DNA from 3 places in the Geodermatophilus bullaregiensis genome. Region 2 is predicted to be linked to each of the others. Evidence: riboswitches for the same ligand, from Rfam matches in the RefSeq annotation. Region 2 holds a riboswitch; each other region holds the start of a gene.
The links. Region 2 has a riboswitch for cyclic di-AMP ahead of JOD57_RS03430 (C40 family peptidase). Riboswitches for the same ligand answer to the same signal wherever they lie in the genome.
Positions count from the first base shown of each region.

Region 1 (4,201 bases), 1.6 Mb from region 2:
GGCACCTCGCAGGACAACTTCTCGGTGGCCTTCGTCGGCTACACGCCCGAGATCACCGCCAGCGTCATGGTGCTCAACCCCAAGCAGAACGAGGACGTCGGCGGGTTCGGTGGCGGCAAGGGCGCCACGATCTGGCGGGACGCCATGGCGCCGATCCTGCAGGCGCGCGGGAGCAGCGAGTTCCCGCCGGCCGACCCCACCGTGCAGGACGGCAACACCCGCCCGGTGCCCGGCTGCTCCGGCGTGCGGTCCTGCGAGCGCGCGCTGGCCGAGGCCGGGTTCACCTCCCGCACCGTGCGCGTCGACAGCGACGAGCCCGAGGGCGCGTTCCTGGGCACCAGCCCCTCGCGGGGCGGTCGCGCCGTGCCGGGCCAGCAGGTGTCGATCCTGGTCAGCAACGGCAGCGACTACGTGGAGCCCGCGCCCGCGCCTGCGCCCCCGCCGAGGCCGGTGCCGGCTCCCGGGCCCGCGCCGGCCGAACCGCCGGCCGAGTCGCCGTCGCCGGCCCCCGAGGTCCCCGCCCCCGAGGTCCCCGCCCCCGAGGTCCCCGCCCCCGAGGCCCCGGCGCCCGAGCCGGCGCCCGAGCCGGCGCCCGCGCCGGAGCCCCCGCCCGCGCCCGGACCCCCACCGGCGCCCGAGCCGGGGTCCCCGCCGGCGCCCGAGCCGGGGGCCCCGCCGGTCCCGGCCTTCGAGGCCCCGCGCTTCCCGATCCCGGTCCCGATCCCGGGGTGATCCCGGTGCTGGCGCCGGCCCAGCCGCTCGTCGAGCGACTGGGTGAGCAGCCACCCGGCCAGCAGCACCAGGTGCAGCAGGAACATCCAGAGACCGACGGCGACCACGCCGCCCACGGCGACGAGGCCGCCGAACGGTGCCCCGAGGTCCAGCGGCAGCGAGAGGAACAGCACGAAGCCCTGCAGGAACCCCGACAGGCAGGCCGCGGTGAACAGCGCTCCCGAGGCCACCGCGCGACGGCGGTGCCGGCCGGCGGCCACCACCCCGAAGCCCCAGGCCAGCGGGACGGTGAGGACGAACAGCACCGAGTAGTACCCGACGAAGAAGCGGCCGACGGCCGGGCCCAGGCCCTCCTCGAGGGCCAGGTCGGCCATGAACCGGGCGGCCAGCAGCAGCGGGTACAGCAGCACGGGCGTGACGACGACCAGCGGCAGGGTGAGCGCCCGTCCGCGCCAGCCGGTCAGGGTGTCGGTGTCCCGCTGCCGGGTGAAGCGCAGCAGGGCGCGCCGCAGCCCCTCGCCGTAGAAGGACAGCGGCACCAGCGCCAGGAGGAAGCCGAGCAGGTCCAGCCGGACGCCGGCGCCGGCCAGCCGCTCCACCGCCCCCGGCGCGCCCAGCTCGGCCGGCAGCAGCTCGGCCAGCCGGTCGACGAGGGCGCGCACCTCGGTGGGTGAGGTGACCAGCGCGGTGAGCCGGACGGCCACCAGCAGCAGCGGCACGACGGCGATGCCGGCGTAGAAGGTCAGCCCCGCGGCGATGAGGGCGAGGTCGCGGCCGCGCAGCAGACGGCGGGCGCCGCCCAGCAGCGCCCGCGTCTCGGCACCCAGCCGGGCCGCCGTCCACCTCCGCGCCGGGCTCACCGGCTCATGCCACCAGTCCGGGCGGTCACGCGCCCGCCGAGCGGCCGGGGCGGGAGGGGCTCAGCCGCCCGGGTTCGCGTCGTCGGTGGTGGGCGCGTCGTTGCCCGGGTTCTCGCCCGTCTCCTGGCAGCTCGCGTCCTGCTCGTTGCTCGCGTTCTCCCCGCTGGCGTCGCAGTTGGTCGGGCCCCGGGAGAAGTCGGTGTTGTCACCGCAGGCGACCACCGAGCCGAGCAGGGCGAGCGCGAGGAGCGGCCGGGCGAGGCGCATCCGCGTGGAGGAGCACATGCCCGGTCTCGTGCTCGTCCCGGGGCACTCCCAAACCGGGTGGCGGCAACCGGGCGGCGGCCGGAGGGCGGTGTGGGTGAGGTCATTGTGACTCACTCATTGTCACGGGGTGGTCACGCCCTTTACGCTGCGTACGTCCAACGGGGCGCTCCGTCACCGACCTGGGTGGCACCCCGTGGACGCCGTCGAGCCGGTCCGCCCGTGAGGGGGACCGGGCCGGGGACCCATCGCAGTCCCGGGGTGAAGTGCGCGCGGACACCCGTGCGCGCCGGGCGACTCCACGCCCGAACCCGTCAGCTAACCCGGTAGGCGGCCTGGGAGAAGGAGAGACGCCGAACCGTGGCGCCCCTGAGCACGTCCGTCCCCGGCACGCCCGCTCCCGCGCGGTCACGTCGCCGCGCCGTCCTCGCCCTCGTCGGCGCCCTGGGCATGGGTCTCGGCCTCGGGGCCGTCCCGGCACCGGCCGCGGCGGAGGAGCCGACGACGGCCGCCGAGGCCGCCCGGCTCGTCGCCGCCCGCGGGCACGAGCTCGAGGTCGTCACCGAGCAGTTCAACGAGGCCCGCGAGGCGCTGACCGCCCAGCAGGCCGCCGCCGAGGCCGCCGCCGCGACGCTCGCCGAGGCGCAGGTCGCCGTCGACGCCGCCCGTGACCAGGTGGTCGGGATCGCCCGCTCCGCCTACACCGGCGACAGCATGGGCCCGCTGCAGGCGCTCATGACCAGCCAGGACGCCGACGAGTTCGTCAACCGGGTCACGCTGCTCCAGGGCGTCGCCGGCTACCAGGGCGAGCTGCTCGGCCAGGCCGCCGCGGCCACCGACACCGCCACCGCCGCTCAGGCCGTCGCCGCGGAGGCCGCCGCCGAGGCGCAGCGCCAGTACGACGACGTCGCCGCCCGGCAGGCCGGCCTCGAGGCGCAGATCGCCGACTACCAGGCCGACTTCTCCCGGCTCACCGCCGCGGAGCAGCGCGCCGCCCTCGAGGCCGCCGCGGCCGCGCACGCCGCCGAGGACACCCGGGCCAGCCGCGACGACGAGCGCGCCGAGGGCGCGACGTCCGGGAGCGCCACCTCGTCGTCCTCCGGCTCCTCGTCCTCCGGCTCCTCGTCCTCCGGCTCCTCGTCCGGCTCCTCGTCCACCGGGACGGCCGGCGCCCCGGTGGCTGCCCCCTCCGGCGGGGGCAGCGGTGCCGCCGCGACGGCGGTGGCCACGGCCATGGCCCAGCGCGGCAAGCCCTACGTGTGGGCGGCGGCCGGCCCGGGCTCGTTCGACTGCTCCGGTCTCACCCAGTACGCCTTCCGCGCCGCCGGCGTCACCCTCCCGCACTCCAGCGCCATGCAGTCGCGCACGGGCCAGGCGGTCTCCCGCGCCGACCTGCAGCCCGGTGACCTGGTCTTCTTCTACAGCCCGGTCAGCCACGTGGGCATCTACATCGGCAACGGGCAGATGGTGCACGCGCCGACGTCGGGCGACGTCGTCAAGGTGGCCGGCGTCGACTCGATGGGCGGCTACGCCGGCGCCCGCCGCGTCGCCTGAGGAAGGGGCTCCACCGCCCGCTCCGCGGAGCCCCGGCACCCCTCGGGTGCCGGGGCCCGGTCACGTCCGGACCTGCTGGAGCAGCCCCCAGACGAACGCCGCGGTGGTGCCCGACGGCAGCCGGACCTCCCAGCGCGTCACCACCTGCGGGTCCACCTCCACCGCGCCCGGCAGGCCGCTGACGTCGGCGACCACGTGCTCCCACACCCGCAGCCGCCCCTCGGCCGCCGGCGGCACCGGCGAGCCGGGCGCCCGGACGAGGTGCTCGTGCAGCACCGTGCCCCCCGGGCCAGAGACGACCTCCCACCGCAGGTGCGGCCACAGCGGCAGCGGCCAGTGCCGGACCTCGAGGTCGAGGTCGCCGAGGCGGCGCGCCTCGACCCGCTCGGCCGGCCCGAGGACGGCGGCGCGCAGCGCCAGGCCGCGCGGTGCCCGCGGCGCGTGGTGCAGCGCCTGCCACCGCGTGTGCGCGGCGTGCGCCGCGGCGCGGTCGGCGCCCAGCCGGGGGAGCGCCTCGGCGACCAGGTCCGGTCGCAGGTCGGCCATCCGGCGGAGGAGCACCAGGCAGAACTCCCGCCGCGCCAGCCCCCGCACGGGCCCGACCCTGCCACGCAGGTCACACGACCGGCCGGGATTCACGGCGCGGGCCGGCCGTTGGGCAGGGGAGACCCGCCCGTCCCCCCGGAGGACCCGCTCGCCATGAACCCCCGCTCCGTCGCCCTCGCCTTCCGCGTCGTCGCCGTCGCCGAGGCGCTGTCCTGGCTGGGCCTGCTCGCCGGCATGTACGTCAA
Region 1 is NZ_JAFBCJ010000001.1:2,316,270-2,320,470, reverse strand. Features, by position in the region: gene JOD57_RS10930 (transglycosylase domain-containing protein) at 1-732, shown strand, start outside; partial or broken gene JOD57_RS25360 (YhjD/YihY/BrkB family envelope integrity protein) at 753-1,592, opposite strand; gene JOD57_RS10925 (hypothetical protein) at 1,653-1,877, opposite strand; cyclic di-AMP (ydaO/yuaA leader) riboswitch at 2,057-2,203, shown strand; gene JOD57_RS10920 (C40 family peptidase) at 2,217-3,410, shown strand; gene JOD57_RS10915 (hypothetical protein) at 3,471-4,004, opposite strand; gene JOD57_RS10910 (DUF3817 domain-containing protein) at 4,110-4,201, shown strand, end outside.
Region 1: another riboswitch for cyclic di-AMP. It lies ahead of JOD57_RS10920 (C40 family peptidase); the one in region 2 lies ahead of JOD57_RS03430 (C40 family peptidase).

Region 2 (4,201 bases):
GGGACGGCCGGTCCGGACTCCTGGGACTGCGGCTCGCTGGTCTCCTCGGTCTACGGTGCCGCCGGCATCGACCTGCCCGACGACCAGGCGGGGCTCTACGCGGTCACCACGCCGGTCGACCTCGCCGACGTCCTGCCCGGGGACCTGGTGTTCCCCGGCACGCCGGAGGCCGGTCTCGGCCACGTCGGCATCGCCCTGGACCGGCAGACGATGCTGGCCGCCGACGGCCGGGCCGGGGCGGTCGTCGTCCGGCGGCTGCCCGCAGACGAGGTGCTGCACGTCGGCCGGCCGAGCCTCGGGCCGCGGCCGGAGGAGCCGGCGCCCGGGCCGACCGGGGGCGCGCTGCCGGTCGAGTGCGGCAACCCCGTGTACCCGCCGAGCTCCTCCGGCGGCCGATCCTGGGGCGGCTACCCCAACGGGCTGATCCCGCCGAGCGCGCTGTGCCCGCTGGGCGTGTCCGGCCACGCGCTGCGCTGCGACGCGGCGGCGGCCTGGCGGGCGATGAGCGCGGCGTTCGCCGACGTCTTCGGCGAGCCGGTCTGCATCACCGACTCCTACCGCACCTACGCCGGCCAGGTGCGCCTCTACGGCGAGAAGCCGGCGCTCGCGGCGGTCCCCGGCACCAGCAACCACGGCTGGGGCCTGGCGGTGGACCTGTGCGGCGGCATCGAGACCTTCGGCACCCCGCAGTACGCGTGGATGGTCGCCAACGCCGGCCGCTTCGGCTGGCTGCACCCGACGTGGGCCGACCCGGGCAACGGCCGCGAGGAGCCCTGGCACTGGGAGTACGCGGGCGGCTGAGCCGGGACTGTCGGTGGTCGTCCCTAGCGTGCGCAGCAACCGACAGGGAGACCGTCCCGACCGCGGCCCGGCAGCGGGCGGCGCGGCCGGGACACCGGAGGGACACGGCCATGCTCATCGACTGCGACACGTGCACCGCGCGCGGCGTCGGCTGCGCCGACTGCGTCGTCACCGCCCTGCTGGGGGCACCGCCGGGGGAGCGGGACACCGCGCCCGTGCTGCTGCCGGTGCCCCCCGTCCCGGCGGCCCGCGGCACCGGCCCCGACGACGTCGTCCTCCCGCGACCCGGCGTGGTGGTGGAGTTCGACGACGTCGAGCGGCGCGCCGTCCGGGCACTCGCCGAGGGCGGTCTGGTGCCACCCCTGCGTCACCGGCCCTCGACGGCCGGGCGGGAGGAGGCGCGCGGCGGGCGGCCGGCCGGGCGTCGCCGCACCGGCTGAGCCGAGCCGGACGAGGACACACCGGGCGCCGCTGTGGACACCTCGGCACGCACCGGGGTGTCGGGATCGCCCACCGTGGGTGTTCTCACAGTCCCCGGGGGCCCCGTTTGTCACAACTGCATCACGTCCGTACTGTGGCCGCCGTTCGGCCGGGTGGTCGTCACCCGACACGAGGTGGCCTCGGCCGGACACCGCCGAGTCACCGGACGCCGCCCTCGGGCGGTCGCGAGGTGAGCCGGGGACCCACCGCAGCACTGGGGTGAGTTCTCGTGCGCGCCGGACCTCCTCCGGCGTGCGGAGATAGGGCACGTCTTCCCAGCCCGAACCCGTCAGCTAACTCGGTAGGCGGTTGCTGAGGAAGAACGGAGAGCCGCCGCCCGTGGCGACCCCCCGCCCTGCCCTGGGGCATGCGCGCGCACAGTCCACCGACCGCCGTACCGCCGGTCCCGTCACCGGCCCGCACCGCCGCCGCCCGCTGCTCCGCCGTCTCGGCCGGGTCGCGCTCGTGGGCACCACCGCCGGTCTGACGCTGGCCCTGCTGCCCGGCACCGCGACGGCCGACCCCGAGCAGGCCACCAGTCCCGAGCAGGCCGCCCAGCTCGCCGCCGACGCCGGTCACCGGCTCGAGGTCGTCAGCGAGCAGGTCAACGAGGCCCGCGAGGTGCTCGCCCAGCAGCAGACCGAGGCCGACGAGGCCGACCGGGCCGCCGCCGACGCGCAGACCCGGCTCGACGCACTGGACGGTCGGATCCGGCAGGTGGCCCGCACCGCCTACACCGGCGGCGACACCATGCCCGAGCTGGACCTGCTGATGACCAGCGCCTCCGCCGAGGACTTCGTCAGCCGGCTCGCCACGCTCGACCAGCTCGCCGGTCACACCACCGACGTCATGGCCGAGGTCGGCGAGGCCGCCGCCGCGGCGACGCGGGCACAGGCCGACGCCGAGGCCGCCGAGGCCGACGCCGAGCGCACCCTGGAGGACCTGAGCGCCCAGGAGGCGCGGCTCCAGGAGGACATCGCCGACTACCGCGAGCAGGTCGCCGCGCTGACCGCCGCCCAGCAGGAGGCAGCGGCAGCCGCGCAGCGGGCCCTGGCCGCGCAGCAGTCCGCGGGCACGGTCGGCGAGAGCGCCCCGGTGGCCGCGGCCCCGGCGGCGCCGACCGCTCCGGCGGCCCCGGCGGCCCCGGCGGCGCCGGCGGCTCCGGCGGCCCCGGCCGCTCCGGCCGCCGCGGCGGCTCCCGCCGCTCCGGCCCCGGCACCGGCCGGTGGGGGCAGTGCGGCGGCCCAGCGGGCGGTGCAGACGGCGCTGGCGCAGGTCGGCGACGCCTACGTGTGGGGCGCCGGCGGTCCCGACGCGTTCGACTGCTCGGGCCTGACGCAGTACGCCTACGCCGCGGCGGGGATCACCCTGCCGCACTCCAGCAGCATGCAGTCGCGCATGGGCACCGCCGTCTCGCGCGACGCCCTCCAGCCGGGTGACCTGATCTTCTACTACAGCCCGGTCAGCCACGTGTCGATGTACGTCGGCAACGGCCAGATGGTGCACGCCTCGACCTCCAGCGAGCCGGTGAAGGTCGTGTCGGTCGACTCCATGGGCGGCATCACCGCCATGCGCCGCATCGTCTAGCGGACGGCGTCCGGCGACGGCCCCTCCGGACGGAGTCGGGTGCCCGAGGGCCGGCGACCCACCCGGGTCGCCGGCCCTCGCCGCGTCCGCAGCGGGGGAGGACCGGAGCCCGGAGGACGCCGCCTAGGATCGGCCGGGTGAGCGGGGCGGGCCGGGGAGGCGCTCGCGCCGCCCTGCTGGTCGCGGCCGTGCTCGGTGCCGCGCTCGTGGTCGTCATCGCCGTCCGCACGCCGTGGACCCTGCTGCCCGCACCGCCGGGCGGCGCCACACCGGTCAGCGCCGACGCGGGGCTGCCCGCCGAGGCCCTCCGGCGGGCCGAGGCCCTCGCCGCGGACATCCGGCCCGCGTCGCTGGTGGGCCTGCTGCTCGGGCTCACCGCCTCCGCCCTGCTGGGTCTCACCCGGCTGGGCGGCCGGCTGGTGACCGCCGTCGCGCGGCCCCTCGGCGGGCGCTGGGTCTGGCAGGTGCTGCTCGGCACGGTCGCCCTGGTCGTCGTCGGCCGGCTGGCCACGCTGCCGGTGTCGGCCTACGGCGAGGTGGTGCGGCACCGCTACGGCCTGTCCACCCGTTCGTGGCCGCTGTGGCTGCGCGACGTCGCCGTCTCCACGGCCATCGACGCCGCCCTCACCGCGCTCGCCCTGCTCGTGCTCGTCGCACTGGCCCGTCGGGCGCCGCGCGCCTGGTGGGCGTGGGCGGCGGCCGGGGCGGCGGGGCTCGTGGTGGTGGGCTCCTTCCTCTACCCGGTGGTCATCGAGCCGGCGTTCAACAGCTTCGCGCCCCTGCCGGCCGGGCAGCTGCGCACCGACCTGCTGGAGCTGGGCGAGGAGAGCGGCACCCCGGTCGACGACGTGCTCGTCGCCGACGCCTCCCGGCGGACGACGTCGCTCAACGCCTACGTCTCCGGGTTCGGCTCCACCCGCCGCGTCGTCCTGTACGACACGCTGCTGGCCGACGTCCCCGACGACGAGGTCGAGTCGATCGTCGCCCACGAGCTCGGGCACGTGGCCACCGACGACGTCCTCACCGGCACGCTGCTCGGCGCGCTCGGCGCGGCCGCCGCGGTGGCCCTGCTCGGCTGGCTGCTCACCTGGCCGCCGCTGCTGCGGCGGGCGGGGGCGGACTCCCCGGGCGACCCGCGCGTGGTCCCGCTGGTCCTGCTGCTCGTCGCCCTGGGCTCGCTGGTGGGCACCCCGGTGCAGAACCTGGTCTCCCGGCACGTGGAGGCGCGCGCCGACCTGCACGCCCTCGACCTCACCGGGGACGCCGCGGCCTTCATCGAGATGCAGCGCCGGCTGGCCGAGACCAACGTGTCCGACCCGAGCCCGCCGGCACC
Region 2 is NZ_JAFBCJ010000001.1:745,560-749,760, reverse strand. Features, by position in the region: gene JOD57_RS03440 (NlpC/P60 family protein) at 1-801, shown strand, start outside; gene JOD57_RS03435 (hypothetical protein) at 912-1,241, shown strand; cyclic di-AMP (ydaO/yuaA leader) riboswitch at 1,424-1,604, shown strand; gene JOD57_RS03430 (C40 family peptidase) at 1,747-2,868, shown strand; gene JOD57_RS03425 (M48 family metalloprotease) at 3,006-4,201, shown strand, end outside.

Region 3 (4,201 bases), 3.8 Mb from region 2:
ACCGGCTGCAGGTGACCGCCGACTTCACCCTCGACGACGCCGCGGCCGTGGCCGGCTACCTCGCCGACCTCGGCGTCAGCCACGCCTACACCTCGCCGCTGCTGCGCAGCGCGACGGGCAGCACCCACGGCTACGACACCGTCGACCACGCGCACGTCGACGAGTCGCGCGGCGGGCAGGCCGGCCTCGACCGGCTCGTCGCGGCACTGCACGAGCAGGGCCTGGGGCTGGTGCTCGACCTGGTGCCCAACCACATGGGCGTGGCCGACCCGGCCGAGGCACCGTGGTGGTGGGACGTGCTGCGGCACGGCCGGGACAGCGCGCACGCGTCGGCGTTCGACGTCGACTGGGACTTCGGCGGCGGCCGGGTGCGCATCCCGGTCCTGGGGTCGGCCGACGACGTCGAGAAGCTCGAGGTGGTCGACGGCGAGCTGCGGTACTACGACAACCGCTTCCCGCTCGCGCCCGGCACGGGCGAGGGGACGCCGCAGGAGGTGCACGACCGGCAGCACTACGAGCTGGTCGACTGGCGGCGCGCGGACTCCGACCTCAACTACCGGCGCTTCTTCGCGATCAACACCCTCGCCGGGCTGCGCGTGGAGGACCCCGCGGTCTTCGACGCCACGCACGAGCTGGTGCTGCGGCTGGTGGAGCAGGGCGCCGTCGACGGGCTGCGGATCGACCACCCCGACGGCCTGGCCGACCCGAGGGGCTACCTCGACCGGCTGGCCGGGGCCACCGGCGGGCGCTGGACCGTGGTGGAGAAGATCCTCGAGCCCGGCGAGGACCTGCCGGAGAGCTGGGCGACGGCCGGCACCACCGGCTACGACGCCCTCGCCGAGGTCGACGACGTCCTGGTCGACCCGGCCGGCGAGGCGGCGCTCACCGCGCTGGACACCGAGCTGTCCGGGCGGGAGGTCGACTACGCGCAGCTGGTCCACGACTGCAAGCGCGAGGTCACCGACGGGATCCTCGGCTCGGAGGTCGCCCGGCTGGTGCGGGTCATCGGCGAGCTGCCCGGCATCGATCCCGAGCAGCAGACCGAGGCGCTGGCCGAGCTGCTGGCGACCTTCTCCGTCTACCGCAGCTACCTGCCCGACGGCCGCGAGCACCTCGACGCCGCGGTGTCCGCCGTCCGCGACCGCCGGCCCGACCTGGTCGCGGCCGTGGACGCGCTGCACCCGGTTCTCGCGCAGGCCGGCACCGAGGCGGCCACCCGCTTCGAGCAGACCAGCGGGCCGGTGATGGCCAAGGGCGTCGAGGACAGCGCCTACTACCGCTGGTCGCGGTTCGTGGTGCTCAACGAGGTGGGCGGCGACCCGGCCCGCTTCGGCAGCACGGTCGAGGAGTTCCACGAGGCGCAGGGCCGGCGGGTGGCGCGCAAGCCGCGGTCCATGACCACGCTGACCACCCACGACACCAAGCGCAGCGAGGACACCCGGGCCCGCCTGGCCGTGCTCGCCGAGGTGCCCACCGAGTGGGCGGAGCTCGTGCGGCGGTGGCTGTCCCGGCACCCGCTGCCCGACCGGCCGCTGGCGCACCTCGTGTGGCAGAACCTGGTCGGGGCCTGGCCGCTCTCGCGCGAGCGGGCGCACGCCTACGCCGAGAAGGCCGCCCGCGAGGCGGGCCTGTCGACGACGTGGACCGACGTCGACGAGGCGTTCGAGACCCGGCTGCACGCGCTGGTCGACGCCGCCTACGACGACGCGACGACGCACGCCGAGATCGAGGAGTTCGTCGCCCGCACCGGCCCGGCCGGGCGGTCGAACGCGCTGGCGCAGAAGCTGCTGCAGCTCACGATGCCCGGCGTCCCCGACGTCTACCAGGGCACCGAGCTGGAGGACCGCTCGCTGGTGGACCCGGACAACCGCCGCCCGGTCGACTACGCCCGGCGCCGCGAGCTGCTGACCCGGCTCGACGGCGGGGAGGTGCCGCCCGTCGACGACAGCGGCGCGGCCAAGCTGCTCGTCGTCTCCCGGGTGCTGCGGCTGCGCCGGGACTCCCCGGAGCTGTTCGCCGGCTACCGCCCGGTCGAGGTCACCGGGCCGGCCGCCGGTCACGTGGTCGCCTTCGACCGGGGCGCCGAGGGGCGCGACGGCGCGGTGACCGTGGCGACCCGCCTGCCGGTCGGCCTGGCCGCGGCCGGCTGGGGCGACACCGCGCTGGCCCTGCCGACCGGCGCCTGGCGCGACGTGCTCACCGGCACGCGCGTGGTCTCCGACGCCGGCGGCACGCCGGTGGGCGAGCTGCTGGCCCAGCTGCCGGTGGCCCTGCTGGTCCGCGACTGAGGGCGAGGTCACACCGCCGCGGGGGGCGTCCCGACCGCGGCGGTGTGACCAGCGGGTTCCCGGAGGGCCTCCGGGCGGGCGCGGACCGACACGCCCGGGGCCCCTGGGGCGCGATGTGCCCCGCCGAGACCCGGCCGTTACCTTTGCCCGCGCACCCGGCCGACAGAGAGCCGGGCGTCGGAGCCGATCCGCCCAACCCCGTCCGTCGGCGTCCGTTCCTCCTGCACCGCCAGGACGGGGGTGGGGGACCCACTTCGACGGTCGCCGCCGTGGTCACGGGGCCACGCAGCACCGTCTCGGGGTGAAGCCGCACGTCGTGCGGCCGGGGCACCGATCGCTCCGAACCCGACAGCTCACCTCGCAGGCGGCGGATCGGAGTACAGCCATGTCCTCGTCCGTGCCCACGACCACGCCCTCTGCCGGTCGCCTCCGCGCTTCGACGCCGCAGCGGATGGCCACCCTGGCCCGCCGCACCGCCGTCACCGTCGGCATCGCGGCCACCTCGATCGGCGTCCTCGCCGGCCCGGCCTCCGCGGCCGCGCCCAACGACTGGGACGCCGTCGCCCAGTGCGAGTCCAGCGGCAACTGGAGCATCAACACCGGCAACGGCTACTACGGCGGCCTGCAGTTCAGCCAGAGCACCTGGGCGGCGTTCGGCGGCCTCGACCACGCCCCGCGCGCCGACCTGGCGAGCAAGGCGCAGCAGATCGCCGTCGCCGAGCGCACGCTCGACGTACAGGGCCCGGGTGCCTGGCCGACCTGCGGCAAGGCCCTCGACCCGTCCGCGCCCGAGGCCGGCGCGGCCCCGGCCGCGGCACCCGCCCCCGCTCCGGCGGCGGCTCCGGCCGATCGGGAGCCGGAGGCTGCGTCGCGGGACGCACGCCCGTCGGGTGAGACCCACACCGTGCGCTCCGGCGACACCCTGTCGAAGATCGCCGCGGCCAGCGGCACGACCTGGCAGGCCCTGTTCGCCGCCAACGAGGGCACGGTCAGCGACCCGAACCGCATCCACGTCGGTCAGGTGCTGCAGCTGCCGTGAGCCGCACGGCAGCCGGGGGGAGCTCCTCCCCCCGGCTGCCGGGCCCGGCCGGGGTTGACGGCAGCCCGCGCGGGCACACCCTCCCGGTCACCCGCCGACTCCTGGAGGCCCCTGCATGTCCGCACCCGTCGAGTTCGCCGTCTGGGCGCCGGTCCCCGAGCGGGTCCGGCTGCAGGTCGACGGGTCGGTGCACGAGATGCGCCGGGACGACGACGGCTGGTGGCGGGCCGAGGTCGCGGCCGCCCCCGAGGCCGACTACGGCTACCTGCTCGGCGACGACGACGCGCCCCGCCCGGACCCGCGCTCGCGCCGCCAGCCCGAGGGCGTGCACGGCCTCTCCCGCCGCTTCGACCCGGCCGCGCACGCGTGGGGCGACCGTGCGTGGACCGGGCGCCCGCTGGCCGGCGGCGTCGTCTACGAGCTGCACGTCGGCACCTTCACCCCCGAGGGCACGCTGGACGCCGCGATCACGCGACTGGACCACCTGGTCGACCTCGGCGTCGACTTCGTCGAGCTGCTGCCGGTCAACGGCTTCGACGGCACGCACAACTGGGGTTACGACGGCGTCCTCTGGTACACGGTGCAGGAGAGCTACGGCGGGCCGGCGGCCTACCAGCGCTTCGTCGACGCCTGCCACCAGCGCGGCCTCGGCGTGGTCCAGGACGTCGTCTACAACCACCTCGGCCCGTCCGGGAACTACCTGCCGCTGTTCATGCCGGTCTTCGCCGAGGGCGGGGCGAACACCTGGGGCGAGTCGGTCAACCTGTCGGGCCCCGACTCCGACGAGGTCCGCCGCTACATCGTCGACAACGCGCTGATGTGGCTGCGCGACATGCACGTCGACGGGCTGCGGCTCGACGCCATCCACGCGCTG
Region 3 is NZ_JAFBCJ010000001.1:4,567,407-4,571,607, reverse strand. Features, by position in the region: gene treY (malto-oligosyltrehalose synthase) at 1-2,288, shown strand, start outside; cyclic di-AMP (ydaO/yuaA leader) riboswitch at 2,541-2,670, shown strand; gene JOD57_RS26525 (LysM peptidoglycan-binding domain-containing protein) at 2,740-3,327, shown strand; gene treZ (malto-oligosyltrehalose trehalohydrolase) at 3,443-4,201, shown strand, end outside.
Region 3: another riboswitch for cyclic di-AMP. It lies ahead of JOD57_RS26525 (LysM peptidoglycan-binding domain-containing protein); the one in region 2 lies ahead of JOD57_RS03430 (C40 family peptidase).